4 regions of the Lactiplantibacillus sp. DA1 genome follow, and region 1 is predicted to be linked to each of the others. Evidence: predicted binding sites of a transcription regulator. Region 1 holds the regulator's gene; each other region holds the start of a gene.
What was found. The regulator LexA, encoded in region 1, represses DNA repair genes until DNA is damaged. The targets are predictions, from matches to a motif close to CNAACANNTGTTNG.
Positions count from the first base shown of each region.

Region 1 (8,150 bases):
AACGAATAAAGGGTTCACCAGCACGATTTTCCCGCATTGTACCAATACAGTCATATTCGCCACTTTGAAGCATGGCTAACATTTTGGGCAACAAAGTCGGCGGATCTTGTAGGTCAACGTCCATGACGGCCACATAATCCCCAATGGTATGTTCTAAGCCTGCTAACAAACCGGCCTCTTTACCGAAATTCCGAGAAAATGAAACATAATGCACAGTGTCAGGATGAGCAGCGTTTAATGTACGTAGCACGTTCAGCGTGTCGTCGGAAGAGCCGTCATTGACAAAGACATATTCAGTTGTGATATCGTTGAACGCCTCCGGATTATCCGCTAGAACTTTTTCAACGGTATGATAAAATATTTCAATCGTAGGTTCCTCGTTATAACACGGAACAACTAGACTCATGGTTTTCATAATTATTAGTATCCGACCTTCTTATAGTTTTTAGACGAATCAATTGCGTTTTGGCTTGGTGATCGATACCAAATGGCACCGCTTGAGCAGTCGTCGCTTACTAATCAATAAAGAAAAGTAGTTTAAACCAGTATGAATATCATAGCCCGAATTAAGGTATAAAGCAATCAATTATCGAATCACAAAAATTGTAATGGATTCGCGATAACTAGTCAATTAAGACACTAGTAAACACTGCTGTGGCTCAATTTCATATTGCGTGACTTTACTATAATGAGATGACACTTAAGAATTTCAAGTTGACAGCAGTACGCAAAAAAGCATTTGTATGGAACTTTGTAAAAAGAAGACCATAGGGAAGTTGTAAATTGATGGAACGAGCGCTGCTTTGTCATGAAAGTACTTGACCAGCTAGCGGGTTACTTTTCGAATATGACAGTTCAGCTAGCCGAATGGAACTGCCGAATCTTAAGCATTAATCTAGTCGTTGGCAGCCGTCACTAAGTTGGCCGCATGTATTGAATCAATCCGGTAGATCGTGATGGTGATACTTGCCAAGTTACCATTGAGTGTGCCTAAAATTGTCAGTGGTGAGACAGAGTCGCCAATCCGGACTTGCCAATCACAGCTGATTTGATAGTCGAGTGTGTCGATACGAAGTTCAAAGCGCTGTCCATTGAGTGCTCTAAGGAAGATACTGGATGATGACAAGCTAATGACATCTCCATCGAGTGGGGCGTTAATCACAGTGTCTGTTGGTTGCATGGTAAGTAGGCCTATTTGTTGTGGGTGAGCGGCTGCGGGGAGGTCCTGATAAATGCCTGCGACTGGAGCTTGAAGTTTAGTCTGATCATGATGACGTAAAAACCACATATTAACGCACTCCTTACTTAAATAATTGATTTAACTACTGTTATTTAAACTCAGCATAGATTATGGAACCCGTCCCAGGTCAAGCAATTGTTTGCAATGTTTTTATGTCAAAATGATATAATAGTTGAGAAATCTTAAGATGATTCACGAATGAGGTGATCCAAGTGGATTTTGTCGATTTGACACCGATCGCATTAACACATACGCCACTGGGAACACGCGGACAGACTCCGCGCAGTCATAATTGGCAATTGGATTGGCAAAAACTGGCCTGTTTGATCGAAGATAATCACGATGTCATAGCACAGGTCGAAGCGGGGTTAGCAGAGGACTGGTTAAATACGCATGGCACCATATGGGACAGCACTCAGGGTTATCACCGTTATCCAAATGATCAGCGGGAGTTTGATGACACTGTCTTTTGGGCAGCCTCAACTTGGGCAACACCTGCAATCGTCGTTACTTTTCATAATGAACTCAGCCGTGCATTCAGTTGTTGTCGGCTTGGATCTGATCCAGACTTTCATTACTTGGGACCACTTGGAAATGGAGATTAACTCGTTATTGTTATTAACAAATTGGAGGGAAATAAGTGAAAGTTGGCATCGATAAGTTGCACTTTGCAACGTCACATTTATACGTTGATATGGCTGAGTTGGCGGTAGCGCGTCAAGCTGAGCCCGATAAATATTTGATTGGTATCGGTCAGTCTAAGATGGCAGTGATTCCACCTAGTCAAGATGCAGTTACGCTCGCGGCGAATGCTGCCGCACCAATGCTAACGGCTGAAGATATTGCCGCCATTGATTTGTTAGTTGTTGGAACCGAATCGGGTGTTGATAATTCGAAAGCAAGTGCCATATACGTGGCTAAATTGTTGGGGTTGAACCGGCGCGTCCGCACGATTGAAATGAAGGAAGCATGTTATGCTGCGACTGCTGGCGTTCAGTTGGCCCAGGATCACATTCGGATTCATCCTGATAAGAAGGCCCTAGTTATTGGTAGCGATGTGGCTCGTTATGGGTTGAACACGCCGGGAGAACCGACTCAGGGTGGCGGGGCGGTCGCCATGTTAATTAGCGTTGATCCTCAGGTGTTGTCATTGGGGACTACAACTAGTTTACTTAGTGCCGATGTAATGGATTTCTGGCGCCCGTTGTACCATACAGAAGCCCTAGTTGACGGTAAATACTCATCTAATATTTATATTGACTATTTCCAAGATGTTTTTAAAGATTACTTGAAAACAACGCACACACGTCCAGAAGCGATGACGGCATTGGCCTTTCATTTGCCATATACAAAAATGGGACTTAAGGCACTTCGGAGCGTTTTGCCACTAGTCGATGATGACCAGCAAAAACGCTGGCTGGCTCATTTTGAGCATGCGCGTCAGTTAAACCGGCAAGTGGGCAACTTGTATACTGGGTCACTCTATTTAAGCTTATTATCGCAATTATTAACAGATCCGCAGTTACAGCCGGGCGACCAATTAGGACTATTCAGTTATGGTTCTGGTGCAGAGGGGGAGTTTTATACTGGTGAACTCCAGCCTGATTATCAATTGGGCTTAGACTCTGGCTTACCGCAACGTTTAGCCCGTCGTCGACGAGTCAGTGTCGCGGAATATGAGACATTATTTAATCAGCAACTGCAATGGCAAGCTGAAGATCAGGTTGTGTCAGTTGCGGATGATCCACACCGCTTTGTGCTAACTGGACAAAAAACTGAGCAACGTCAATACCTGGATCGCGAGGCTTAATAAAAAAGCACTTGATATTAGCAAAATTGCTAGGCAAGTGCTTTTGTTATTTGAAATTATTAGTGATGATTTGGCCATCTTTAACACTAAGTAAGGTTTTATCAGTTGTATCTGGCTGTAGCAGTTGAATGGTATAACCAGCCGCTAGATTCTTTTTAAGTGACTTAGATAAGGACTTGAAGTTTGACGTAATTGTCGTGATGGCTTTTTGATTTTGTGACGGATATGACTTGATTGTCTTTAAAGATTTGACGTATTTTTTGCCGGTTGGGGTGATCGTATAAGTTTTGGTTGCTTTCGTAAATGCGACCGTCCCGATTGACTGATAGTTCGCTTGCAGCTGTTTAAGAATGTTTTCTTCGTTTAACTTAGTCGTTGCTGCAGCTTGTTTAGCGCTACCTTCGTTGAAAATAACCTGTGAGGAACTTAAGCTCGTCGATTTTGATTTGCTAGTACTTGTACTAGTTTTAGCACTTGATGCTGCTTTGCTGGTAGTGTGCTGTGACTGGTTGTAAGGCCAATACGGTAGTTTGATAACAGCATAAATAGTGACCACAGCGCTTAAGACTGTTATGAACGTTAGAAATTTCCAACCACCACCGGTTTGACGTGCATAAATCACGGAAAATAAAGCTAATAGAAAAACAATCAAGCCCATAATGGCTAGGAACAACATGTAACCAACTCCCAATGTTTGAAATAATATAATTATTATACCATTGAACTATTGGCTGTTTGACACCGAATTAAAATATTTTGAAAATGAGGGGACAAAATGACTAATTTGCTGACGACACCACCACTTTTTTTACCTAGTCATCTTGAAAATCAGGCACCGATGGCTAAGTACATGCGTGACCAGTTTCAATTTCTGGGGGTTAAAAGTCCGGAGCGTAGGGAACTGTTTCGACCGATTCGTCAGGCGAGTCACCAACTAACGGTACACCAGTTACAACACTGGCTAGTTTTTTATTATCAACAACCTTATCGCGAGTATCAGTACGTGGCAATTGACCTTGCGCGGGCCAATCTGCGCCGACTAACACCGGCTCAGTATCAATGGTGTCAGCAGCAACTTACGGTGACGCCGTGGTGGGATAGTGTTGATGCGTGGCGTAAAGTACTAGCAACGTACATTCTGAAGCACGGTTGCTTAGAACAAGCGGGGCCAGTGTACTTGCGCGCTACTGACAAATGGGTTCGGCGAGTGGGGATTACGTTACAGTTAGGTTGGCAGCAACAAACCAATGTTCAGTATTTACGGACGGCCATTTTAAGCAATCAATGCGATGAAGATTTCTTTATTCAAAAGGCGATTGGTTGGGCGTTACGCGATTACAGTAAGACTGATCCGGCATGGGTCCGTGAATTTCTGGCAACGACGACTTTGTCACGGCTTGCTCAATGTGAAGGGCAAAAATATTTATAGCGCATGTCTATAAATATTGCGCTACGCGGGAAATAAGCGAGTAAGGACCGTGACAATAAAAAAAGATGACGGCTAAGGTCATCTTTTTGATCATTAATACTTATTGAAAAAGCATGTCGCGGTATAAACCAACAACTTTACCTAGGACGGAGACGTTGTTCAGAATAATTGGTGCCATCGTATCATTCTCGGGTTGGAGGCGGTAATGATCGGCTTCTTTGAAGAAACGTTTGCACGTCGCTTCATTTTCATCGGTCATCGCAATAATGATGTCGCCGTTGTCAGCTGAGCTTTGACGACGGACAATAACTTGATCACCATTCATGATGCCGATATTGATCATACTTTCGCCTCGAATCGTTAGCATGAATAGATCACCACCGAATGATTCTAATTCCTTAGGGATCGGGAAGTAGTCTGTGGCTTCCTGGACCGCTAAGATGGGTTGCCCAGCGGTTACGGTTCCGAGGACTGGAATTTGATGCGGGGTGGTTTCGACTCCCAAGGCTTCGAAGCCAGCGGGCGTTACTTCAATGGCGCGGGGCTTGGTGGGGTCTTTTTGAATGTAACCCTTCTTTTCAAGTCGTGAAATATGGCCGTGAACGGTTGAAGTCGAAGATAAGTCAACGGCTTCCCCAATTTCACGAACAGTTGGCGGATATCCTTTTTCATTGACGCGTTCATAAATAAAACGAAGAACGGCCATTTGTTTGCTTTCCGATGTTTTACTCATCTTGGCACCTCATTTATTATTTTCATTATTGGTTAAACCAATTGTAGCATAGCGTTTCACAGCTTTCAAACAAATGTTCGGTTGACAAACGCTATTAATTGATTTACGGTCTGTTTTCGTGTATATTGCATTGATGAAAGGGGCTGCTACTTTGATTTCAAAAGAATTGCTTGCTCGGATCAATGAGTTAGCTCATAAGGCGAAAGCCGAGGGCCTCACCGAGTTGGAAGAAGCGGAACGGCAAGAGTTACGGCAAAAATACTTGCAGGAATTTCGGGCCGGGTTCCGGCAACAAGTTGAGATGCTGCAAGTCTATGATAAAGATGGTAAAGAGGTTACGCCCGAAAAGGTTCGCCAGGTACAACGTGATCGTGGCCTGCGGGATGATTAACCGATTTCAGGAAAATTTGTCAACTGACAAATTTTCCTTTTCTTTTATTATTAATTTGTGTAGACTAGTTTAATGAAGACTGTAATAAGGGAGGGGAATGACTGTGTCTACTGGAATTTGGATTTTAATCGTCGTTATCGGCGTATTAGTTGGGTTAACTGGTGGCTTCTTTGGTGCCCGGCATTATATGCAAAACTATTTGAAGCAAAATCCACCTATTAGTGAAGAAATGCTTCGGAGCATGATGATGCAAATGGGTCAACGCCCATCCGAAAAGAAATTGCACCAGATGTTAAATTCAATGAAAGCTGCTTCTAAAAACGATAGTAAGTAGTGTTGATAATAAAAAAGTGCCGGTTCGCAATCGCGATTACCGACACTTTTTTATTGTATGATTAGCGCTTAGAATTAGTTGTTGCGGGATCGATGTATTTGAATGTTGGATCAATTTGGTGATCCAGCTGGTCAAAAGCACTGAGCATTTTAGTCTCAATTTGTTTCTGGCCGGCATCATCTAGTTTAAGTTTTCGATCGATGTAGATGGGTTCCCCAAAACGGACAGTGACGCGTTGTCGGCTGAAGAGCTGTTTGAAGGTCAATGGTCCTTGGTAAACAGTTGGGACGAGGGGTACGCCAGCCATTTTTGCAATAACTATCGCGCCACCCTTGAGTTCTTGTGAGTGTCGCGTTCCTGAAGGGTACATAATTAGTGAGAGTTTTCCGCTTCGCAAGAATTTGACAGGGGTCTTGATCGCGGAGGGTCCAGGATGTTGGCGGTTGACAGGAAAAGCATTGGCATGGACGAGAATGAACCGCAAAACAGGGTTTTTAAATAATTCTTCCTTAGCCATAAAACTAAACTTCATTGGACTACCGGCTAAGGCATAATATAGAGGATCAAACCATGTTCGGTGTGGGCCGACTAAGATGTAGGCGCCCTCAGGAAGGTTGGCACGTCCTTGATAGCGGGGCCGACCGTTAATTATGGTGATGATCAGTCGGACTAGTCCGCGCATAAAAGAATAAAACATCACGATCTTCCTTTCGTTTACTAACTGCTCACAGTATGACGAAATTTGGCAAATTCTGCAAGTTAATTGTATGATAGCTTTGCGATGATTTTAATGGAGGGGGTGGCCGAGTATGGCTGACGTCACGTTACACGCTGATGAGCGTATTGATCAATTATATAGTAAAGATATTCAAATTATTCAGAGTTCTCAAGTGTTTGCATTTTCACTAGATGCCGTTTTACTGGGGAACTTTGCGCAAGTTGCGAAGGGGATTAACAGTCAGATCGTGGATCTCTGTGCTGGTAATGGCGCCGTGGGATTGTTTGCCAGCGCCAAGACTCGCGGTCATATTACAGCCGTAGAAATTCAACCACGGTTGGCGGACATGGCACAACGAAGTGTTATCTTGAATAATTTAACACAACAGATGACGGTTCTAAACGAAGACTTACTGACAATCACGCAACAATTACCGAAAGATTCGGTGGACACGGTCCTATGTAATCCACCATATTTTAAAGATCAGCCCCAAAGTGTTAAAAATCCTAATCCACATCTGGCAATTGCGCGTCATGAATTATCGGCCAATTTAGATCAGATTTTGGCTGTGAGTAGTGATTTACTAAAAATGAATGGTAAGGCTTATTTCGTTCACCGTCCTGAGCGGCTGGACGATTTATTCATCGCAATGGCTAGGAATCGGTTAGCACCCAAACGCATTCGGTTTGTGCATCCTAAGGCCGGGCGAGAAGCCAACATGGTGTTAATTGAAATGATCAAAGATGGCAAGGCCAATGGCGTTCGGATTATGCCGCCGCTTGTGGTATATCAAGATAATGGTGAGTATGGAGAAGAGGTGCACACGCTACTTTATGGCAAAGGTTGATAAGACGGTTACGGTCGACGCCGCAACGAAAAAATATTATTTTTATGTATTGTTATGTGCTGACCAGTCGTTGTACGGTGGTTTTACAGATAACTTACAACGCCGGTTAGCAACACATAACGCTGGCAAAGGTGCTAAGTACACACGTGTAAAATCACGGCGCCCCTTGCAATTAATTTATCATGAAACTTTCAATGACAAATCAAGTGCGTTGAAGGCCGAATACGCCTTTAAACACCAATCGAGAGCTGCCAAGCTAAATTACTTGTCAGCTCACGATGTAAAAATTTAGCGAAGTTTTCACAATTAATGATTCTATTTCTGGCATTTACTGTTATAATATTTACTGTATCAATATATAGGAGGAATTTTTGTAATGAAAATTATTGCATATGCTGTACGTGATGACGAACGTCCATTCTTCGATACTTGGATGAAAGAAAACCCAGATGTTGAAGTTAAATTAGTTCCAGAATTACTTACTGAAGACAACGTTGACTTAGCTAAGGGCTTCGACGGTGCCGATGTATACCAACAAAAGGACTATACTGCTGAAGTATTAAACAAGTTAGCCGACGAAGGGGTTAAGAACATCTCTCTTCGTAACGTTGGTGTTGATAACTTGGACGTTCCTACTGTTAAAGCGCG
Region 1 is NZ_JAWHTQ010000002.1:339,432-347,581, reverse strand. Features, by position in the region: gene RXV91_RS04250 (glycosyltransferase family 2 protein) at 1-415, opposite strand, end outside; gene RXV91_RS04245 (hypothetical protein) at 896-1,288, opposite strand; gene RXV91_RS04240 (hypothetical protein) at 1,453-1,845, shown strand; gene RXV91_RS04235 (hydroxymethylglutaryl-CoA synthase) at 1,881-3,050, shown strand; gene RXV91_RS04230 (hypothetical protein) at 3,097-3,726, opposite strand; gene RXV91_RS04225 (DNA alkylation repair protein) at 3,826-4,479, shown strand; gene lexA (transcriptional repressor LexA) at 4,580-5,212, opposite strand; gene RXV91_RS04215 (DUF896 domain-containing protein) at 5,346-5,603, shown strand; gene RXV91_RS04210 (YneF family protein) at 5,701-5,937, shown strand; gene RXV91_RS04205 (1-acyl-sn-glycerol-3-phosphate acyltransferase) at 5,999-6,634, opposite strand; gene RXV91_RS04200 (tRNA1(Val) (adenine(37)-N6)-methyltransferase) at 6,747-7,502, shown strand; gene RXV91_RS04195 (GIY-YIG nuclease family protein) at 7,489-7,794, shown strand; gene RXV91_RS04190 (D-2-hydroxyacid dehydrogenase) at 7,879-8,150, shown strand, end outside.

Region 2 (8,150 bases), on a different contig from region 1:
CTGTTGATTAATATAACGTTGCATCTGATCTAACATATCGTTGAATACAACCGCTAAATCAGACAACTCATCATTGCGCTTAAGATCTGGCACTCGTGAATCAGTTTGAGGATCATCATTCACGGCATTGATTGTCTGTTTAATTTTCCGCATCGGTCGTAATAAGAATGCAGCTAAGAAATAACCTAAAAGTGTGGCGCCAAAGATGGTAATCATCGTCATGACAATGAAAATCCAAATTAAATTTTGTGTCGTCGAATGATACTCTGCCAAATTGTCAGTCACTTGGGTATAACCAATCAATCGATGATTGTGAGCCGCATAAATAGGCGCCCGCCCAACTAATTCAGCATCACCACCATGCCCAACCACCTCGACTTGTCGGGCTTTACTCTTAGAAAACTCATGAGCATCCTTCCGTGATAAGTATAATGTGTTTCCATGTGGATCATAGACTGTAATGGCCAAATTAGTACGCGATAAAGCCGTTAAGTCAGAATCTGAAAAAATCTTGCTTTGCAACACACCATGCTTGCGTTCACTCATACTAGTCGCTGGCTCGACACTCGCCTCTGGTTGCAACTTAGCGGCAACTGATTTGATTGTCAGACCCTTAGACTCTGTTCGCAACGATTGTTGAACCGTCGTGACAGCACTCGCCACGTTCCGTTGTTCTTGGTGCAATAAGAGATTCGTGAAGCTCTTATAAACCAATAATGAAAAACAAATAAAAATGAGCGCGGACCCAATTGCGGTTCCGAGCGCCCATTTCCATTTTAATGACCAACGGCGCCGTGGTTTGGGCGTCACCTTATTAATATTGACGTTAGTCATTAAGAACGAATCACGTATCCAGTCCCACGAACAGTTTGGATGTAACTCTTTTCACCTGGTCGGTCAATCTTATTCCGTAAATAACGAATATAAACATCAACGACATTCGTTTCAACTTCTGACTCATAACCCCAAACCTTGTTTAACAAGACATCCCGTGCTAAGACTACGTTAATATTCTCCATTAAAGTTAATAACAGTTCATATTCACGCTTCGTCAAGTTGATGACTTCGTCGCCGCGTTTAACGACTAAGTTTTCCTTTTCAATCGTCAAATCTTTATAAGTGACGGTCGTTTGTTTAGTACTCTGTTGCTCACTTTCCAAGTCGATCCGCCGCAATAACGCCCGTAAGCGTGCCAGTAATTCTTCGATAGCAAATGGCTTAACAATGTAATCATCTGCCCCATGATCCAAGCCGGAAACTCGATCAATCACAGAGTCACGGGCCGTCATCATGATAATTGGCGTGTTCTTAACTTCACGCACCCGCCGACATACTTCCAAACCATTTAGTTCTGGTAACATTAGGTCTAATAGGATAGCATCAAAATCTTCAGCTAACGCTGCGTCTAACCCCTTGCGGCCGTTATATTCGACTTGAATATCATAGCCTTCGTGTTTTAACTCTAATTCAACGAAGCGTGCGAGGTTTTTTTCATCCTCAATAATTAATATTCGACTCATTTACTTTTAGTCACTCCTAATATTCAACTTATCTAAAAACCGTACAAAATAGTGATTGATTCTCACTAATCTGCCTTAAGCTAGTACAACACGTTATTTTAACATGAAAACACTGAATTTCCTACACCTCAACCAGTGTCTGTTCCTCACCCAAATCTAATTTTAGTGAATTCTCATTGAATTGCAATCTTTAAGTCTCGTCATCGGTCGGTTTCGATTGTGGATGTTGGTGGTGCCACTGTCGAATGGTAGCTAAGCGCTGTTGCCAGGCTTTCTCCTGTCCCTGGCTAGTTGGTTCATAATAACGATGCTGACTTAACTCTGGTGGCATCGTTGTCATGGTAGTTAATTTATCAGCCGTATCGTGTGCATATTGGTAATCAGAACCATAACCTAAATCTTTCATTAATTTTGTCGGTGCATTACGAATTTGTAACGGTACCGGTAAATTTCCCGTTGCTTTGATATCTGACTGAGCTGCCGATTTGGCTGCATATAGTGCATTTGATTTCGGAGCCAGTGCTAGATAAGTCACGGCTTCCGTCAAATTCACATCACATTCAGGCATACCAATCAGTTGACAGGCTTGAAATACTGCCACCGTCAATGGCAAGGCCTGCCGATCAGCCAAACCAACATCTTCACTGGCAAAACGAATCAAACGTCGTGCAATATACAAGGGATCTTCACCGCCAGCAAGCATTCGCATCAACCAATAGATCGCCGCATCCACGTCACTATTGCGCATCGACTTGTGTAATGCAGAAATAATATTATAATGCTCCTCGCCATGCTTATCGTAACGCAACGACTTTGTATTGATCAATTGCGATAGTCCCGCTGCGGTGACCGTGACACGGGTACCATCCCGATCACCATTTAAGACCGCCATTTCCAAAGTGTTGAGTGCCATGCGAGCATCGCCATTGGCAAATTCCGCAATTAGTCGTAACGTATCTGGTTGCAACGTAATCTCCAGATTGGGAAACCCATTCGGATTATGCAACGCCCCTTGCAAGACTGCTTCCAAATCAGCGACCGTCAATGTCTTTAGTACCAGTACCTTGCATCGTGATAGTAACGCTGCGTTAATCTCAAACGACGGATTTTCCGTTGTCGCTCCGATCAAGGTAATACTCCCACGTTCAACGTAGGGCAAAAATGCATCCTGTTGGGCTTTATTGAACCGATGAATTTCGTCAATAAACACAATCGTCTTCTCACCGAAATCACGGTTGGCTTCCGCTTCATCCATGATTTGGCGGATCTCTTTGATACCACTAGTAACCGCGCTGAAAGTAATAAAGTGTGATTGTGTCTGTTGCGCAATAATTTCGGCTAGCGTCGTCTTGCCGACACCCGGCGGTCCCCAGAAGATCAAGGACGGTAACTGATCTTCAGCAATTAATTGTCGCAATAATTTACCCGGACCAAGCAAGTGATCTTGACCTTCAAAGCCAGCTAACGTCACTGGTCGGACTCGGTACGCCAACGGACTACTAGCCTTATCCGGATTAAATAATGATTCTTGTCGCATAGCAACCCCCACTTTCGCGTTTGTTCGTTACTTTTAATCTTAACGCAAACGTACGTTCTAATCCACTTAAATCACCGCTAATCATAGGTCAACCCAACTTCAGCACAAAAAAACTGTGACTAACGGCGAACATCGTCATCAGTCACAGTTATTCAGCTCAAAATTGTTTTATTGTTCTTCGTACCAACTGTAATGGAACAAGCCTTCACGGTCAGTCCGTTCATACGTGTGGGCACCAAAGTAATCCCGTTGTGCTTGTAACAAGTTAGCAGGTAAAACTTCGGCCCGATATGAATCGTAGTATGACAATGCGGCACTAAATGAAGGCACTGGCACGCCCGCTTGGATGGCTAAACTAAGTACTTCACGTGTTGATTGTTGGTACTTAGCGGCGATATCAGTGAAGTAGTCGTCCATTAATAAGTTATTTAAGTCTGGTTTCTTATCGAAAGCATCCGTGATGTTTTGTAAGAATTGTGCCCGGATAATGCAGCCGGCACGCCAGATCTGAGCAAGTTCACCAAACTTCAAGTCCCAGCCGTAATGTTCGGAAGCAAAACGGAGTTGTTCAAAGCCTTGAGCATAACTCATGATTTTACTGAAGTAGAGTGCTTGCCGAATCTTTTCAACCAATTCTTCTTTGGCTGGTAATTCAACATCGGCAGTTGGACCAGCTAACTGCTTAGAAGCAGCGACCCGTTCGTTCTTCATCATCGAGATATAACGGGCATAGACTGCTTCCGTGATAACTGATTGTGGCACTTGGACGTTCAAGGCATCTTCGGAACTCCACTTACCAGTCCCCTTGTTATTCCCACGATCCAAAATCATGTCAACGATCGGCTTAGTCTTATCATCGCCTAAATCATCCTTACGTGACAAAATGTCAGCGGTAATTTCAATCAAGTAGCTACTTAATTCGCCCTTGTTCCAGTCAGTGAAAATGTCAGCCATTTCATCAACGGATAAACCAGCCACGTTACGCATAATATTGTATGATTCATCGATTAACTCTTCATCACCATATTCGATCCCATTGTGAACCATCTTAACATAGTGACCAGCACCGTTAGGGCCGATGTAAGTGACACAAGGTGCCCCGTCTTGAGGCGCTTTTGCGGAAATCTTTTCTAAGATTGGGGCAACTAAATCGTAAGCTTCCTTTTGACCACCAGGCATCAATGAAGGTCCTTGTAAGGCACCTAATTCACCACCAGAAACGCCCATGCCGATAAAGTTGATACCGGATTTGTCTAACCGAGCGTTACGGGCCATCGTGTCATTAAAGTTGGTGTTGCCACCATCAATTAAGACATCACCCTTATCCAATAATGGTAATAATTCATCAATCACGGCATCAGTTGGTTTTCCAGCCTTAACCATCATGATAATCCGACGTGGCGTTTCAAGTGATGCCACGAAATCTTCAATCTTATAACTTGGTACTAATTGTTTATCAGCATGGTCCTTAACGACCTTTTCAGTTTTAGCACCGGTCCGATTAAAAATCGCAACCTTGTAGCCGCGGCTTTCGATGTTCAACGCCAGGTTTTTACCCATGACGGCCATCCCAATGACACCAATTTGTGGTTTTTCATTACTCATTAGTTTATTGCCTCCCAAATTTTATTACGCAACTATCGTACCAAAAAAAATGCAGTTAATAAAGTAAATGATCGCAAATAATAAAATTAATTTCATAACATTCGATTAAGGAAGAAATTAATTTTCACAGTAATATTCAAAAAGCCACTTTCCTTTCAAATCATGACATCTGGTAATCCTTAACAAACCATGCTACGCTGGCGTTAAAATGATGCTTACTAATTTCTATCGTCGTTTAATGATGCGGATCTTGCTGTTATTTTGTTCGTCCGCCACAACGCTGTAGCCATACTTTAAGAAACATTAGTATCGCTACGCCTAGCAACTAGTTCATGATATTTGCGTCAAGACCTGTAAGGAGGAGCCAACCATGCCCAACAATACACCACCTAACTGGCATCAAATTGAACACCCCATGGTTATCTCGCTCAAAACGGCCCGTCACCATCTTTGGGGCAACGTGGCCGTTTACTTAGGCCTATTTATCATTGAGCTCCTAGGTGCCCACTGGGGCCACTCACAAGCCTTACGAGCGGATGCTTTCAATAATCTGTCAGGAATTTTTTCGACTGGCTTACTCATGACCGGATTGTTTATCGCTAGTCGAACTCACGATAACGATCTGTTTGGCGCCCCTATCGCTCTCAAAGAGCAGTACCAATTAGGGCCCCGAATTCAGCAATCCCGCTTTCGTTTTGAGACCATTTTCAATTTACTTGCTGGCACCATTATGGCAGCTATTGGGCTCGAAATCATTATTAAAGGTATTATGATGTTTGCCACCCATACTCCATTAAAAAGCCCAGGAACCATAGCTGGTCTAGCCGCAAGTTTCTCCTTTATTGTGTTACTGATTTTATGGGGCTTCAATCATTACTGGAGTCGTAAATTCAACAATGCCGCCCTGACCGCCGCAAGCCGTGATACTTTTACCGATGCTCTGACCAGCCTAACAACGATTCTCACGATCCTAGTCACCGTTAGCTTACATCTCCGCTGGCTTGATAACGTCATCAGCATTGGCTTAGGGTTATACATTCTTAACACTGGTTCCAAAATTTTCCGTGAAAGCAGTCTGAACCTAGTTGACTATTTCGACCCCTACCTTGAAAATCGTTACCAACACCGAATTGCTAGTTTAAGTGTCGTCCGTAAAGTCATATTCCTCAAAGCCCATTATGACGGCAATTTGATTATGTTACGTGTCACAATCAGCGTGCCATCGCAAATGACTGCCATAGAAATCACGCATCTCATTCAAACTATTAATCAAATCATGTGGCAAGAGTTTGGCGTGATGGAAACCGATGTGATGATCACAACCAACAACGTTGAATATAACTAACCAGCCGAGCGATGAAGCCCCATCTTACTAAAAAAGGCCGTCTCATTTAAGACCACCCGTTTTACCATTAATTTATGTCACAGCATTACGCTTCACAGCCGCATGCTTACACTGCCCACCTGAACTTAATCATCATGTTCTGTTTCCAATATACTACCTTTATGAGCGTCGACCTTAACGTCAACTTGCCGTTGGCCCTGACGAACCTGAACCTCCCAATAAGTAATCCCGGTCTCCTTATCTAACTTGAGTTCCGTTGCGTGGCCACCGTTTCGATCATGGACCGCAATTGCGACGGCCTTGCTAGGACTAATCACTTTACTTAGATTCAGTTGATTGGCCTTATGATCAGCTTGATCTTCTTGGTCCAGTTGCTCGGATTTTTTACTGATTACTTTTCCAGTACGACCATTGAGCTGTAGTTCATGTTCCTGAGTACCACCAATCCCTTCTAGTGTATAGACGGGTCGGCCAAGTTTAGTTTCTAACTCGATACTCGTGATACTTGCATCTGGATATTGCTGCTGAAAGGTTTTGATGGCCGCTGTTAGCGAAATTTTGGTCGTAGCCGTCACACTTTTGACCGAACTGTTTTGGCTGCTCGATTGTTGCCGGCTCTCATTATTTTTCGCAGACTGATTTGAGGTGCATCCGGCTAATAATACAACACTCAGTAGCATAATTCCAAGTCCATAACCTTTGATAGTCATCTCCATAACCTCCTCATCACTGCCCTGGCAAAAGCTGTCATGTGTCCCTTCGCATATTGATAGCTTTAGTATACGCAAGCCTGCCCTCTAGTCGCAATCAATATACAAACAGAACTAGTTTAACCATGCTCAACGCCAATTAAGGACCCACCTTTGTTAATCGGCGAATAGTGCTACCAAAGACATTAGTGAGGACAACAAAAAAGCCCGCCTAAGCGGACTTTTAGATCGTATTCTGGTAACGAAAAGTTCCATGCGCCATGGCCGCAATGCAACTTTTCACCAACTAACAATTTAGTTGTTTACTTTTACGACTTGCTTGCCGTTGTAATATCCACAACTTGGGCAAACACGGTGTGATACACGTAATTCGCCACAATTTGGGCATGGTGCCAAATTTGGTGTAGCCAATTTAATATGACCACGACGGTTGCGTTTACGCATCTTAGATGTTCTTCTTGCTGGTACAGCCATCAACCTACACCTCCTTCAAGTGAATTCACATAATGTGTTTTTTGATACGCTCAACTAACTTAATCCTTGTCTTCCTGATCAGGGAACAGGTTTTTTAACTTAGCTAAACGCGGATCAACAGTTTTAAGTTCTGCAGCTTGCAACGCTTGGTCATCCTCAGAGAGGACTTCCCAGCCCTTACCAGTCGGCATTGGGGCCCCGTCTTGCTCAGCTTCAGAAAGAATCTGCATGGGGATGTGAATTAAAATATTATCCTCCACAGCGACATCAAAGTCTAAAATATCATCTTCAGGTAAAATAATTACCGTATCGGTCTCCTCGTCAAAACGACTGAGATCCGTTCCCTGGGGAACATAATATTCTGTCATCTGAAAAGCCAATGGCACATCCACTGGCGTCAGCGATCGACTGGACGGCAACGTTAACATTGCGTCAATCTTCGCAGTGATCAACACATTATCCTTATCGTAACTAGCTAAACCAGTTGCATGAACTGACTTAACATCGATGATTTCTGGATAACGGCTCATCAAGGAGTGTTTTAAATCCAATGCTTCATCAAACTGAAGTGGCGTTTCACGGTACGTTTTAAGTTGTGAAAGTGACCATTTCATTTAAAAACCTCCTAATGCAACGTGATAAATTATACCTGTGTAAAAATCCTTTGTCAATGTTTTTTCCTTGACAGGCCAAAATGCCCGCCAATAGACCTAACCATATCAGGAAAGTCCGCCTCGGTCAACCAATAATTGCCGGTAATTGCCACGGTTGGCGATACAAATCTTGGGACTGCCCATTAATTAATTGGTAAACGCGACCGGCCCGGTAGTCCAGATTCAGCGCATGTTGTCGCAGTTTTTGATTGATTTTTGTGTATAACGGTAATGGTAACTGTTTTTTGACTTGATGTAAGTAAGCCTGACCTTTAGGGGTAAATCCTAGAACACGCAAATAATTAT
Region 2 is NZ_JAWHTQ010000004.1:226,502-234,651, reverse strand. Features, by position in the region: gene RXV91_RS08190 (HAMP domain-containing histidine kinase) at 1-834, opposite strand, end outside; gene RXV91_RS08185 (response regulator transcription factor) at 834-1,520, opposite strand; gene RXV91_RS08180 (replication-associated recombination protein A) at 1,711-3,057, opposite strand; gene gndA (NADP-dependent phosphogluconate dehydrogenase) at 3,226-4,662, opposite strand; gene RXV91_RS08170 (cation transporter) at 5,033-6,007, shown strand; gene RXV91_RS08165 (PepSY domain-containing protein) at 6,133-6,717, opposite strand; gene rpmF (50S ribosomal protein L32) at 7,012-7,191, opposite strand; gene RXV91_RS08155 (DUF177 domain-containing protein) at 7,251-7,805, opposite strand; gene RXV91_RS08150 (nucleotidyltransferase) at 7,930-8,150, opposite strand, start outside.
Region 2: RXV91_RS08180 (replication-associated recombination protein A) is a predicted target of LexA. The motif match lies at 3,103-3,116, and genes of this name have one in related genera.

Region 3 (8,150 bases), on a different contig from region 1:
TATTTAAAACCAAACTACCCGTTGTAGGTGCAGTAAACGTCACTGTTGTATCACCTTGACCAGTTGCCGTGGTACTATCAGCATTTGCCGCCATTGGTGTATTAAGGGTAAACAATGCCAGACTTAAACCAGTAGCAATAATTAATTCTTTTTTTGAAATCATATAAATCCCCCTACTTTCTAAAATGACAATCGCAGTATATCCTATAGTCAATCATTAACAGTATGATTAATTAGTATTATATCACCGTTTCAAATATAAAAAAAGTTTTAAAAATATAATAATTACTATAACATTTAAGCCAATCCAACTATAAATACTATCTTTATTTTCATCAGTTTGTGGTAAAGTCATATTATTTTGATGTTTAATTGTTGAAGGTTGTTTTCCGATGGATTCAGGTCGTCTCTGAGGCTCTTCTTTTGACACAAAGCTAATTCTAGTGGTTCCTACTGCATAATTATCTGCATAAACTGGCATAAATATGCTTAAAACAAAAAGCATTACTAAAACACTAGATATAATTTCATATTTTAAATTTAACTTCTTATGTTTTAACATACTTTTCCTCCCTTGATTAAATGTTGAAACAAAAAATAACATCTCAACTGATCAGTAATTTAAGCTATTGGTATGAAAGATATTATTTAAATATGGCAAATTATTGTTATTAATTTCCATCTATATAGGAAGCTCACATTCTATGATTCAAATTTGACCGAAACAAAAAATTTATAATGTTTCTCCCAATTACCATATTATACGACCTAAAACCGTTTTGAAACTTTTTTAATTTTTTTTTCGCAATCCAAACTTTTCAAAATATTTATAATGAATATACAACCAAAATAACGGTAATTTCATAAATCATCATTATCAATATTTTTTCAATTAACAAATTGTCAGTATTAACGCCCTTATGAAAAACATTATTAATAGCTGTTTATTTTATCATTAATAAATATGTCTGAATCTATAATTCGTGGCCAATATACTATAACTATCCCAAACAATCCGCATAATTATTTCAAATTTCGCTCTAAGAGTATAGTATAACCTGTAGTAACCCATGTTATTATAATAACTATAAATAATTTATCATATGATTGATAAAATTTATTTTACAATGCATTACCATGTCGCAATTACTATCATTTATCAAAACTAAAAGGACGGTACTATGAATTTCAAAACACATAACCACATTAATGCTAAAACAACAAAAAGATTTAAACTGTACAAATCAGGTAAACTGTGGCTTGTTGCTGGAGTGACTTTTTGTGCATTTGTTGGTAGCGCAATCATCAACGATCAAATTGCGCGCGCTGACACAGTAACTGTAGCTAAAACAGCAAACATGGTCACACGGACAACCGTCAGTGCTGATTCAAAAACAAGCAATGATTCTGCTTCATCAGATACAGTTTCCACTACGGCTAACAAGGTCGCTAATACTGCTTCAAATATCGCTCACCAACCAAATAGTGCAACACCCAACTTAAATACTAGTCAAGCAGCAACCGCTACCTCAAGTACAACCACCAAGGCTGCTTCGAGTATCCTCAGTCAAGCGGACAGCGAAACTGCCAACTCAAACACTAGTCAAGCAGTAACTGCTACCTCAAGCGCTGCTACCGAGGCTGTTTCGAGTGCCGCCAACCAAACGGGCCAAAAAGTAAGCTCCAGTAATAACAAAAGCCATGAGGCAACAGCTCACACAACTAGTGCTGCCTCTGGTTCTATTAACCAAGTAAGTAGCACAGCAATCAAATCAGCAGCAAGTACCGAGAATACCAACAAGGCCACATCAGTTGCTTCAAATGCAGTAAAGCACCAAGCAACCACGACCAAAAAAGCTGACGTTAACTTAACTACGGTGACAGCAAGCACTCCAGAAACGGACGTCTGGACTATTGGAGATACCACCAGACCACGTGTTGACGTGGTCGACGTTGCATCATATCAAAGTGCAATGACACAATCTGACTACAACAAATTGAAAGCAGCTGGCGTCAAAACAGTCATCATTAAAACGACCGAAGGCACTGGTTATACCAATCCAGTGGCCTTAGCTCAAGCCAAGATGGCTAATGCCGCCGGTCTAAATGTTGATTTCTACCACTACGCAACATTTAATACGGCCGATACCGCCCAAAAGGAAGCAACTAATATGGCTAACTTCCTAGTTAAAAATAACGTTTCCAAAAAAGTATTATTGTTTGCCGACATGGAAGATATCAAGACATATACAGTAAATGCTACAGCTAACCTTAATACTTTCTGGTCTGTATTGAATGCGCTTGGTTATACGAATCATGGGGTTTACACCTCAAACACATACTTATACCGTGATGCCGTCATTAAAACGGTTGGGCAATCGCGCGTCTGGCGAGCTCAGTATCCATATACGCCTTCTGCCAATAACCTCTGGAATACAGATGACGGCGCTTGGCAATTCTCAAGCACCGCCCTCTTACCATCAGGCTCCGACTATACTGGATATATTGATGTTAGTATCTGTTATAACGGGTTAACCGAAGATAGCGCAGGTACCAATACTTTCTCAACCCTCAATGAATTTGTAAACCAATATCACTGGGAAGGAAATAAGCTATACTTCTATGGCAGTAATGGTCAACCAATCACTGGCTTCCGGCATTACGGGAATAATAAGCTCGAATACTATGGGTCAGATCACGCTCAATATCGCAACCGTTACTTAACTGCCGCCAATAACCAGTTATATTACTTTGGTAGTAACGGCGATGCCATTACCGGCTTACGACACTATGGCCACAATAAACTAGAATACTATGGTACAGACCATGTTCAATATCGCAACCGTTATGCTACTGTTGATAACAATAAGCTTTATTACTTTGGGAGTAATGGTGACGCCATTTCCGGTCTGCGGCACTATGGCAATAACAAGCTCGAATACTATGGAAACGATCATGTCCAATATCGTAACCGTTACTACACTGCCGCTAAAAATAAGCTTTATTACTTTGCGGGCAACGGTGATGCCATTACTGGACTGCGACACTATGGTAATAACAAGTTAGAATTTTACGGCACAGATCATATCCAATACCGCAACCGTTACTACACCGCTGCTAACAATAAGCTTTATTACTTTGGGGGCAACGGCGATGCCATTACTGGCTTACGACACTATGGTAACCACAAGCTCGAATACTATGGTGCAGACCATGTCCAATATCGCAATCGTTATGCCACCGTCAATAATCAGTTGTACTACTTCGGCAGTAACGGAGACGCGATAACCGGCTTGCGTCATTACGGCAATAATAAGCTCGAATACTATGGTGCAGACCATGTCCAATACCGCAATCGTTACTACACCGCCGCTAAAAATAAACTTTATTACTTTGGGGGCAACGGCGATGCCATTACCGGACTACGGCACTATGGTAATAACAAGTTAGAATTTTACGGCACGGATTACATTCAATATCGTAACCGTTACGCCACTGTCGGTAACCACCGTTATTACTTCGGCAGCAATGGTGATGCTGTATCAACTAATCAACCACAAACCGAAGCAGATATTATCGGTTCCATGCGTGTTGCTCAAAAAGCGCAACAAATCGTGACCGTCGTTCAGAATGGCGGATCAACAGCAACCTTAAAGTTATGGCAAAAACAAGGTAACACTTGGCGCAACCTTTTAACTTCCTCAAGTCGTATCGGCAATGGAGGCATCGGGAACTCTCACGAAGGAAGTAGCACAACTCCTAAGGGTGTTTATCATCTTAGCTTTGCTTTTGGAAAAGGTGCCACTGCTCGAACTGCCGGCATGGGTTATCGCCAAATCAAGTCAAACTCTTATTGGATTGAGGACCAAAACGATCGCCAATATAATACCTGGCAAAATCGTAGTTGGGCGAACAATAAGAATGAACATTTGATTGACTACACAAAAGCAGCACCTCATAACCAATATGAGCTAGCAGTTGTTATGGATAATCACGGACAGAATAATGGTTCTGGCTTCTTTATCCACGTTAAGAACCAATGGCCAACTGAGGGCTGTGTCTCAATTAACTTAAGTGATATGCGCACTCTAGTCAGTCACTTGGGCACCAAAGCATACGTTGTTGATGTTCAAAACCAATCACAACTTAAAAACTATTAAGATGAAACTTGGATTGTTTATTTTTAAAATAGCAATCCAAGTTTTTCAGCAATTAAAGAACATGCGTTCCCTTTTTGTGGTAGAATAAACGTAAATAATCAGGAAGGTGAGGCCATGTTTTTTGACCACGAACCACGGGGTGTCTTTTTTTTAATTGACAATAAAAGCTTTTATGCTAGCTGCGAAGCCGTTCAACGCGGCCTAAACCCGCTCAAAGTACCTTTAGTTGTACTGAGCGAAGCAGAAAATACAAACGGCGGCTTAATTTTAGCCACTTCTCCGGAAGCTAAGAAATTGTTTCATTTACAAGCCAACGTTTCCCGTCAGCGAGATTTGCCGCAAGATCCACGTTTAATGGTTGTACCACCGCGAATGAACCTTTACATTGAACGCAACCTGCAAATCAACCAAATTTTTGCTAAATTTACTTCAGAATCTGAAGTGTGGCCCTACTCGATTGATGAGAGCATTCTTGATATGACTCATTCTTGGCAATTATTCGGCTCATCGCCACGAGCAGTCGCTAGACTTATTCAAAAGACCATCAGGCATCAATTAGGTCTCTACACCACTGTAGGCATCGGTGATAATCCAGTTCAAGCTAAACTAGCCTTAGATAATTACGCCAAGTACAATCACGAATTGATTGGTGAAATTCATTATGAAACCGTGCCAGAAAAAATCTGGCCAATTACAGAATTAACTGACATTTGGGGGATTGGTCCACGTATGGCTAAACGTTTGAACCGCTTACAAATTCACAACATGTACGAGCTTGCGCATACCAATCCATACCTTCTAAAACAAAACTTAGGCGTCATTGGTAGCCAAATTTTTGCCACCGCCTGGGGGGTTGACCGCTCCCAGTTGACTGAACCAATCAAAACTAAGGAAGCCAGCTTAGGTAACTCACAAGTCCTACCGCGTGACTACTTGACACAAGGTGAGATAGAAACTGTCATCAAAGAAATTGGTGAACAAGTCGCGGCTCGACTCAGACACCACCATAAATTAGCAGGCTGCTTATCTTTAAATATTGGGTTCTCATATGCAGCTGCTGAAGCTGACGGCCGTAATGGGTTTCATCATGCCATTAGAATAGATCCTACTAACGACAATCGTATTTTAACGCAGCAATTACTCTGGTTGTTCCGGAGAAACTGGGACGGCCAAGCTGTACGTAATATCGCGGTTTACAGTAGTAGGCTAAGTTCAGACACTGGACAGCAGCTCGATTTATTCAGCCAGCCTACTCAGCAAATTAGACATAACCAACTAAATCAAGTCATTGATGATATTCATCAACGATTTGGCTTCACTAAATTAGTTTACGCTACTAGCCTATTACACGGCGGTACGGCAATTAACCGTGCTTCCTTAGTTGGTGGCCATAATGGAGGAAATAGCTATGAATAGAGATTTGGATATTATCCTTGGTCGTTTATCATTGTTATTCAAACGCACAACTAAAACACGTTACTGGATTGTGATTGCCAATGACCCTTATGATCACTCATATAACGTCTTTTTTAATAGCCAGCGTGCCAATGAACGGTTGAGGTCAGTACCGCTGCATAAGCTAAGCAATTATACCTTAACCAACCTAGAAAACTTAGTTGAAGCTTTGCATCAACAAGTTAAATTTACCATTGAATATATTGGCTTTACTGGGCTTCTCTGGCCTAGAAGTCAAACGATAATACAAAGGAAGCGCATGAAGCTTGAATGACAGAAAATTTGATATGGATACTGTGAACCGCTTCTTCGAATACGATTATCACAATCGCGGCATGGTTAAATGGCAAGGCTTCTATCTGTCTGATCACACAGCAGCATTAGATAAGCTAAAAACAAAAAATGCAATAAGTTACCCAGCCAAAAATCCGCAATCATTGAGCGAGATTAGCAGCATTCTGACTATCGCTCATTTTAAGAATCAGACGGTTAGCCTTCAACTAAATACAGTTGATCAAAACAACCAACACTTGCCTACCATTACAACACGAATACTTGGTTATAATGCAGCAACTGTTATTATTTCAGATCGTCAGTTTATCAATATGAACAATATTCGACATGTAGAATTAACTAAAAATAGCGCAAACTAATGTCAAAGTTCAAACGCCAATTTGAGTCTCGATGACAATGTTAGTTTGCGCTATTTATTTTTCATGTCTGTAATACTTATACATACTACAGTGTCATCTAGTATTAGCATAGTAATTTCGCCTAATAATATATGAATCAAAAAAATCCCATCTCAACTTTATACATTACTAGTCTTATGGTTTGTCAACTCCGTTAATACCAGATTTTGCATACTCTATTTGACTGTATTTCATATTTATCCTATTTTTCATAAGCTAACAACATCACTCACTTTTATTTTGATTACAATAATTTTAATACCGAAATAAATACACTCTTGCCATATTCACTTCTTATCCCGTTCCAAAACTAAGTACCGGCGAGTAATTTTTCCTCGCCATGCTTATAAAAATACTTAGAATCAGGTTTAATAAACTTATACTCATTAGTATGCCTATCAAAACTAATTGAGAGAGACTCCACCTAGTTTAATTCAAAACCCATTCCGTTCCCCAAGCTCCGCAAACCACTTTGCCGACTTCTTTAACGTTTTAGTTTGCGTATGGATATCATTACGAATCAAGCCGTAACGATTATGGTAAGCATGATTCCATGACCAACAGTCAATACCACTCCAAACGAAGTAGCCCTGACAATTGGAGCCAGCCGCAATCCCTTTTGCTAAGGCAGTTAGGTGTTCCTTCATAAAATCGATGCGGTAGTCATCTTGAACGACGCCTTGTTTGTCCAGAAACCGTTCTTCACCAGCAACTCCCATACCGTTTTCAGAGATCATCCACGGAATGTTACCATAATTTTTTTGAATATTGCGCGCAATATCAGTCATCGCCTGTGGGTAAATCTCCCAGCCCCGATCAACGTTCATCATTCGACCTGGCATATCGTATTCCTTGAAGTAAATATCAGGCATCCACGGTTGCAAACTCTTTGGGCTGATATCTGGTCGCTGAACACGGAAGGGGTGATAGTAATTAACACCCAAACAGTCAACGGGATTAGCAGCGATAATTGCCAATTCAGTTGGGGTCGCATCCCATAGTACCCCATCCATTGTGAGTCGCTCGACCAACTTTTCTGGAAAATGTCCTAACACCGCTGGATCTAAGAATAGGTTATTGGACCACAACTCAGCAAATTCCGCAGCCGCCAAATCAGCTGGATCATCTGACGCGGCATACGCTGGCGTCAAATTCAAAATAATTCCAATCTGTTGTTCCGGTCGCACACAAAGTTCATGAAACCGAGCAACCGTTTTAGCTGATGCCAAATTCATGTTATAGGCGACCTGTACTGCTTTAGGGCCATTAATCACCTGCGGATAATGCCAGCCATACAAATATTGACCATCAACAACGACTTTAGGTTCATTGAATGTATACCAATGGTCGACCCGATCCCCAAATAACTTAAAGCACTGTTCAGCAAACTTAACAAATAATTCAACCATGTGCTTGGACTCCCATCCATGATATTTATCATAGAGTGCCACCGGTAAGTCAAAGTGGTGCAAATTAATATACGGTGTAATGTGGTGAGCCAACATCGAATCAATCACGTGATTATAGAAGGCGACACCATCAGCATTTAAGCTTGCCGTTTCAAAGTCATCAATTAGCCGTGTCCATTGGATTGATGTCCGCAAACCTTGAACCCCCGCCTGTGCCATAAGTGCAAGGTCATGATCATAATCGTTATAAAAGTTCGACGCTGTATCTGGTCCCACACCAGCATCGAACTGTTCCGGTTCAGTTGCGAACCAGTAATCGAAGACATTTTGATGCTGCTTATGAAAATTACCTTCAGTCTGTGGACCTGACGTTGCTGCGCCCCAGACAAAGCCCTCTGGAAACTTTACCATGGTCCTACCCCCTAACGATTTTG
Region 3 is NZ_JAWHTQ010000009.1:164,917-173,066, reverse strand. Features, by position in the region: gene RXV91_RS14250 (cell surface protein) at 1-163, opposite strand, end outside; gene RXV91_RS14245 (LPXTG cell wall anchor domain-containing protein) at 245-562, opposite strand; gene RXV91_RS14240 (GH25 family lysozyme) at 1,182-4,160, shown strand; gene RXV91_RS14235 (Y-family DNA polymerase) at 4,275-5,576, shown strand; gene RXV91_RS14230 (acetyl-CoA carboxylase) at 5,569-5,889, shown strand; gene RXV91_RS14225 (hypothetical protein) at 5,882-6,268, shown strand; gene RXV91_RS14220 (glycoside hydrolase family 1 protein) at 6,742-8,127, opposite strand; gene RXV91_RS14215 (ROK family protein) at 8,139-8,150, opposite strand, start outside.
Region 3: RXV91_RS14235 (Y-family DNA polymerase) is a predicted target of LexA. The motif match lies at 4,217-4,230, and genes of this name have one in related genera.

Region 4 (8,150 bases), on a different contig from region 1:
CCTTTCATTATCGCTGTCGACTAATGCGACTTGCTAAGGCAATTGCCTCCACATACATTAATCCAGTTATAACTTGATAACTACATGGTACACTCTTCACGTCTAAAATTCAGCTAAAACGCCACGCTATTTTAATTGTTCACAATTCATCTAGTTTAGTGAATAAACTTACTCAATATACTTAGTCACATTAGCAGTTACTAGTGACAAACTTTCAAACAAGACTTGTTGTTGCCCAGCCGTTAATTGTTCACCGACTAAGTCAGCACACCATTGTTCATAAGCATGTAATTCTGGATACAGCGCTTGACCAGCATTAGTGGGATACAAACAACGCACTTTTTTATTCTTTGGGTGAGTTTGCTTAGACACATAGCCCTTTTTAATTAAATTCTGAACGGCCCGATAGTTAGTGGTTCGATCCATCTTCATTTGATCAGCTAGTTGACTGAAAAACAACCCGGGTTGCTCGCAAATCCGAATTAAATAAATAAACTGATTATTATTGAGACCGTATTTTGCAAAACGCTGATTGCCCTCATTCATGACAATTCGCGACAAAGTTCCCATCAATCTTAATGTTGGTATCATAAAAGCTCCTTTTTATTATTGCATATGCAATTATTCAGTGATAAACTTAACGGCATGCTAAGGAGGCACTACCATGTGGTCAATCAAAACATTCTCAGAATTAACAACAACTGAATTATACGATATTTATGAATTACGAGTCAAAACGTTTGTCGTTGAACAACAACGTATCTATCAAGAAGTCGACGCTATCGATTTGGCAGCTTATCATGTCTTTAAAACCGTCAATCACAAAATTGTTGCATACGCACGAATATTCAAAGAGGCCGATCACCTTTCTTTTGGTCGGGTAGTGGTTGACCAAAAACAACGTGGTCAGCATCTAGGAACCGATCTAATGAATCACATCGAGCAAGTCGTTCAAGACCACTATTCCAACTTGCCAATTCAAATTGAAGCCCAAGTGCCAGTACAAGGTTTTTACCAGCATTTTGGCTTCACTTCGAACGGCGCACCGTTCCTATTCAACCATACACCCCACATCAAGATGACCAAACCAGCACTACAAATCCAGTAGTGTGCGCAAAATTGATGTTATTAGTTAGCTAGCTTGCACAATGGGATTTCACCGATTATTAAGCTTATAGTAACTAAAACGCGTGACCCAGATTACCATCATCTGGACCACGCGTTTTTAGACGCCTAATTATTCAGCTTTGGATAGTCGCTCAACGTCGCGTACAATCATCAACTCTTCGTTAGTTGGGACGACCATGACCGTTACCGGTTCGTCATCCTTACTAATAATTTGTTCCTTGCCGTGCATATGATTCTTTTCATCGTCAACGGTTACACCAAAGTAACCCAATGCGTTAGTAACACGTTCCCGAATCATCCATGAGTTTTCACCCACACCTGCTGTGAAGACAAGGGCATCGATACCGTTCATCTCGGCAATATAACTACCAACGTACTTCACAACCCGATTAACAAAGATATCAATGGCGAGTTTCGAGCGTTCACGCGTATCTTGCGTTTTATCAAGATCACGCATGTCAGGTGATAGCCCGGAAATACCCAGCAAACCGGACTTGTGATTCAAAATATCCACGAAGTCCTCGACATCAGAAATTCCTAAGTGGCGCATTAAAAATGGAATAATTGACGCGTCAATGTCGCCTGAACGTGTGCTCATTGTAATCCCAGCCAGTGGTGTGAACCCCATTGACGTATCAACCGCTTTACCATGATCAAAGGCAGTGATTGAAGCTCCTGATCCTAAGTGCAGCGTCACTAATTTAAGTGAGTCAAGCGGTTTGCCTAATAATTGGGCCGTTCGGTTGGCAACGTAACGGTGACTTGTGCCATGTGCCCCATACTTCCGCGCGCCAAACTTCTCATAATAATCGTAAGGAATACTATATAGGTAATTAACTTTAGGCATCTCCGCATACAGCGAAGTGTCGAACACGGCTACTTGAGTCGCTTTTGGTAATAAATCACGGAATACTTCAATATAATAAGCCTGCGTTGGATTATGTAGCGGCGCATACTCAGATAAATCTTTGATTTTTTTCAAAGTTTGTGGCGTAATAATGACGGAATCTTTAAAATCTTCGCCACCCGCAACGACCCGATGGCCAACCCCGGTGATTTCACTAAGGTGGGTCACAATGTTATCGCTCTTCAACCGTGTTAGAACCATCGCGGCGGCTTCTTTTGCGTCAATTTTGTCCTTTGTTTCAGAATACTTACTACCGTCCGCTTTCTTAATTGTAAAAACGGAATCTGACAATCCCAGCCGATCAACCATTCCCGATGCGATTACCGTTTCTTCGGGAACACTGAAAAGCTTCCATTTTAAAGTTGAACTGCCAGCATTAATTGCTAATATTTTTGCCATGACTATTTTTCCTCCATCCATCATCAAGTGTGCCTAATGTCAGTTTAACTAATCGTGGATACGCTTTCAAGGATTTATTCACAAACTTTCAATTTTCATAACATTGCAAACTTAATTATTAGCATATCATTTCTTTCATAAGCGTGAATTGTCCTATAATATGGGTAATAGAAAGCGAGGCGATCATGATGAAAAAAGCATTTACTTGGTCCCTAAGTAACGGGTTTGCCACTCTCCTCCTAATCGTGGGGACTGTCCTTGCCATCGTCACCCTCAGTATTAGCTTCGGTTCACCAATTAGTGTTGATGCAATGGTCACGGCTGCGGCCCTCTGGCTTGCTGGTGTCGTCTTCTTACATCCAGCCCCTGTTAAGATCTTGATTCCAGTAATCTTATTAGCCAGTCTCAGCCTTGGTTATGCCACCTACTTCAGCACGGCTGGTTCATGGTTACTAGCAGTCCTCGCAGCCATCATCACCGCCAGTATCGTCAGTTATGGTTTCAGTCTCCGTAAGACGATTCGCCAACATCACAGTCACTGGTACGATTAGCTGCCCAGTCTGATAGACTTTCTTCTAAACCAAAATCATTAATCTAAGCATCGCAACAGGCATCAACGTCTTTGTCGCGATGCTTTTTTCGTTGAACTTTCAATTCAAGGATGAATTAGTGTTAAGTTGTGTTAACTTTCAAAGTCAAAAACAACCAGCTGAGATTCGCTGAAAGAAATGCGGATTAGTGTAAACATGCTTAATTGGTTTGTCCTATGCCGACCTCCAGGCATTTCCGCTAATTGCTGGGTACTTTAACACAGTTTTAAGCCGAAACCCACGTCTCAAATACTGGTTTTCCACTAACTAAACCAATAACGCTCGCTAAGTGGAATTTCACCGCTGAGCACTGGCAGAAACGCCTTCCAATTGGGATAATATTCGAATGGCTGACGGTGATCAACTTTTGCACGATTTAACCACCATTCATGTCCACACAACAGAGTCAAACCCAGCTTTACCAATCAACAGAAGACAAAGCCGAACAGATGTTTTATAATAGGAAACGACTAAATTCAGAAGGGATGCTCCGATGGCAACTAAGATTGGGATTCGACAACTGGTAGAATTCGTCTTGCGACAAGGCGACTTAAATGAAGTAAAAAATAGTCAGAACACCGCGTTAAATGGTGCCAATATTCACCGGCAACTCCAGAGTAGTCGTGGCGAAGACTATGATAGCGAAGTTTACCTAAAAAAAGTCGTCACGATGAATGCCACCGATTATATTATTGCTGGTCGGGCAGATGGTATTCAATTAAACGATGACGGCGCTTTGATCGAAGAAATCAAAACTTCTGATCAAGCCTTTGAAGACTTAAGCACCAATACACAGACTCTTTACTGGGGCCAAATTAAAGTCTACGGTTACCTCTTACTACAAGAGCACCCTGACCTCGATCAAGTTACTTTACAGCTGACTTATTTTCAAGTTATCAATAAAAAAATCACTAAAACTCAGCAAGTTCTTCACCGCGCCGAACTAGACGCCTTCTTTCAGGACTTAATTACAGAATATGAATATTGGCTAACACTACGGGCTGATTTGCGACGGCAACGAAACGCTTCTATTGAAGACTTGCCATTTCCGTTTCCAGCTTTTCGACCGGGCCAACATGAATTGGCTGGCGCTGTTTATAAGACCATTCGATTACAAAAACGCCTCTTTGTCGAAGCACCAACTGGGACGGGGAAAACAATTTCAACGCTATTTCCGGCCATCAAAGCAATGGGCGAAGACGTGATTGAGCGCCTCTTTTACCTGACCGCTAAGCAAAGTACGCGCCACGTTGCTGAAGAAGCGGTCACGCTAATGAGTCATGACGGACTCAAACTGAAAAGCATTACGCTAACTGCCAAGGATCAGATTCGGTTTCCTGAGGAACAAGATGTACTTCCAGAAGATAATCCTTATATGATTGGCTACTACGACCGACTTAAACCAGCACTCAAGGATCTGTTGACCCATGAAGACCAAATTACTCGTCCCATTATTGAACAGTATGCTCGCAAACATACTGTCGATCCGTTTGAATTTTCCCTTGATACATCGCTTTTCTGTGATGTGATTATTTGCGATTACAACTATCTTTTTGACCCATTAGTCTATTTACAACGGTTCTTTAGCGAAAGTGATGACGACAACTTCTTTCTTGTCGATGAAGTCCACAACCTTGTTAGTCGCTCCCGTGATATGTATTCTGCGGTCGTTAGTGACCAGCCAATCAGTGCGTTGCTAAAATTGGCCAAGCCCGATAAAAGTCAGCCGAGTGACGACTTACAACGCGAACTCAAGAAAGTCCGGCGTAGTTTTACGCGCATCAGTAAAACCTTGATTGATGACCAAGTGACGGAACAGGTGCTACCTGATCCCCCGGACAAATTATTACGCACCCTCAGAACATTTAATGAATTTGTGACCGACTGGTTGGCGCAACAAAAGCCGGGGCCACTGCTTGACGCCGTCCGTGACTATTTCTTCGCCTGTCTGACCTTTGTTAAAATTGGCGACCTATATGATGGCAGCTACCAGACTCGCTTCGTCCTTGACGGTCATCACTTGACGATCAAGGAACTCTGCCTTGATCCAAGTGACTTTCTTAACCGTTCCCTAGAACTGGGTAGTGGCGCCGTCCTTTTCTCTGCAACGCTGACCCCCATGGCATATTACCAGCGGGTGCTCGGTGGTGAAGCCAATAGTTTGGCCTACCAACTGCCATCGCCATTCCCACCAAAACATCAGGCCATCCTCGTTACTCAGTACGTTCAAACGACGTATCATGAGCGGGAACATAACGTTCCACGAATTATTGCTAGTTTACACGCCATGTTGACAGCTAAATGCGGCAACTACCTCGTGTTCTTCCCATCGTATGGCTACCTTTTGCAGATTAAAACAGCCTTTGAAGCCGCCTATCCTGATGTGGCAACTACCGCCCAAGCTTCGACGATGGATGCAACAGCCCGCGAAACATTCTTAAATCAATTTCAGTCAGCCCCAGCGCAAACTTTACTCGGCTTCTGCGTGCTTGGTGGCATCTTCTCTGAAGGTATTGATTTACGTGGCGATCGTTTAATCGGAGTTGCCATCGTTAGCGTTGGTTTGCCAGGGATCAATCCCGAAACTAACTTGATTCGGGACTACTACGACCATCAAAATGGCCTGGGATTTGCCTATGCTTATCAGCTACCAGGTATGAACAACGTCCTACAGGCAGCCGGTCGCCTAATTCGTAGCACCAAGGACACCGGAATCGTGCTGTTATTAGACCAACGTTTTGCCAGCCGGCGCTACACCGAGTTATTCCCAGCACACTGGCAATACTATCAGACGATCCAATCAGTGCCGCAGCTCGAAGCGACCATTACCAACTTTTGGCACCAAACGGAGGTGACTCATTAATGAAGACTAAATTAACTAAGCAACTTGAAAGTACGCTCTACCAATACTGTCTGGAACAGGGAGCCTACGTGGTTGAAGAAGTTGCGATGCCCGCTGATAAGGGGATTGTTGATACGTTAAGCTACCAACAACTCCCTGATGGCCAGATTGAATGGCGTTGCTATGAATTAAAAGTCACTAAAGCTGACTTTCATTCTAAAGCCAAGCTTTCCTTTATCGGTCATTACAATTACTTTGTCTTGCCACAACAACTTTATCAAGAAGTCCAAGCTGAAATCCCAGATCACGTAGGCGTATTGATTTACCGTGCCTTCGATCAACAGGCACTGGAACTCGCCCCTCGGCCGTTACGAACACCGGGCTTCTTGACAGTCGCTAAGAAAGCGCAGCGGCAGGATTTACAAGTCGAACAGGCGCCCCTGATCAGTCACTTCATCGCCTCGTTATTTCGCGAAGTTGATAAAGCCAAACGCGTCAAAAAAGGATTACAACTTTATTCTGATGACCAACTCTTCAAAGAATTACGCAAGCGGAGTCGGACTGGCTATGATGTCTATAATCCAGAACAAAACTTATATGATCGCTTTATTGATGATATCCAAAGTGACGCTATAACAGCCTTGCAAACAGAACTGGATGCTCGTAACGCAGAATATCAAGCGCTCAAACTAAAATACCAGGCATTAACAGCGCCAGATTTGCGTGACCAATTATGAGTACCTACTACCCTTACTTACGTGGCCGGATGTATGATCTATTAGCCTTAAAAACCTTGTGTGAACAAAATCAATTAGGACCCAACATCATCCCAGTTATTGAACCAGTCCGTGATTCTAAGGAATTACAACAGACCGTTCAGGCTTTCATTGAGGCACAACAACCGTTTAGCATCATTGCCAATCCCCAAGTAAGCGTCTACGGACTCAATACCGTTAAACTCCATCCACTGCCAGACCTGCGCCCCTATCCGTTTTACCATCCGGGAGCGATTCTTGCAGCTGATTTTAGTCACGATTTTCTGACGACTGGTCTTGGTCAGACGAGCTTGCTAGTAGCACCTAACTATCCGTTGCTTAAAACTTACCAACACACTAACACTTTGCGTCAGACCGGGCATATTCTGATTCCTGATGAGGCGCGACTACACGAACTATTACCAACCCGTGCTATCTTATTGACCGATCCCGTGCCAACACCAGCGCACGTTGCGAATTACCAGGAATTAGTCGACGCCTACTTTGCACCTGCCAACTGGCACCAATCACCAGTTGGCTTTGATGGCTTCGGTGACTATTCATTAATGGGCCGCCCGTATTTTGAGCACGGAATGCCGTCACGGGCAATTGCGTTACATCTTATTTATGTTACGGTTAATGGTAACCTCCGCATCCATCATTTCGTCTCAGATAGTAATGACAATATGCGCGGTCAAAAAAAGAAATTTTTCGAAGCACTCACGAAGCTAACAGCTTGGGCGCCCACCCACTTAACAGGACTAAATCGCACCCCAGCTTTGACCGCCCTACTAGCCTATGCTGAAGGCACTAAGTTTCCAGGATTAGGGACAATTAAAAAACTAGCAATCATGCACCACTTTCAATTAATGCACCGACTACTGACACTGAATTAGAGGAGAATACGATGGCAAAACAAGAATCGGCTTGGAAACAAATGATCCATTTCTATCGTCATGATTATGAAGAACAACATGCGCCGATGTTATACGGTGACGTCTGGTTAAAGACCAAATCACATCAACGGCTACTGCTAGGGCTAAGCACGCAATGCCAGCAAAACTTAGTCCTAGTTAGTCAAATTAGCTTGCCAACTAGTGGCGAGCATCTCATGGCTGGGGACACTCTGGTAACTCTCACAGACGACCATGGTGTGCACACACTGCCAACACCCTTTAGTGGTACCGTTCAGAAGATCAATGCTGATTTACAAGCCACCCCACCACTGATCGTTACTAACAAGCAAACCGATAATTGGTTAGTCCAATTAAAGGCTGACTAGTTTTAAGTTACCAAAAGTAAGTCGTCTAGCGAATAAACAAACGCTTACATTACCATTAAATCGACTTATAAATTGACCAAACTCAGCTTAGCGATTAAAGCAATGGCCGCTAATCCTAATTATAATGGGCTTTTATTTGTAATGAGTACATTTAGTTAAGTTGACCAACAGACTCGTTCTTTGTCTTCAAATATTGTTAATTAGCGGATTCAAAAATTAGTACCTGGCGCGTTATATTACAAAAGAT
Region 4 is NZ_JAWHTQ010000007.1:67,596-75,745, forward strand. Features, by position in the region: gene RXV91_RS11785 (MarR family winged helix-turn-helix transcriptional regulator) at 169-591, opposite strand; gene RXV91_RS11790 (GNAT family N-acetyltransferase) at 665-1,108, shown strand; gene RXV91_RS11795 (acetate kinase) at 1,238-2,434, opposite strand; gene RXV91_RS11800 (hypothetical protein) at 2,620-2,985, shown strand; gene RXV91_RS11805 (ATP-dependent DNA helicase) at 3,518-5,887, shown strand; gene RXV91_RS11810 (hypothetical protein) at 5,887-6,603, shown strand; gene RXV91_RS11815 (sce7725 family protein) at 6,600-7,517, shown strand; gene RXV91_RS11820 (glycine cleavage system protein H) at 7,529-7,903, shown strand.
Region 4: RXV91_RS11805 (ATP-dependent DNA helicase) is a predicted target of LexA. The motif match lies at 3,467-3,480, and genes of this name have one in related genera.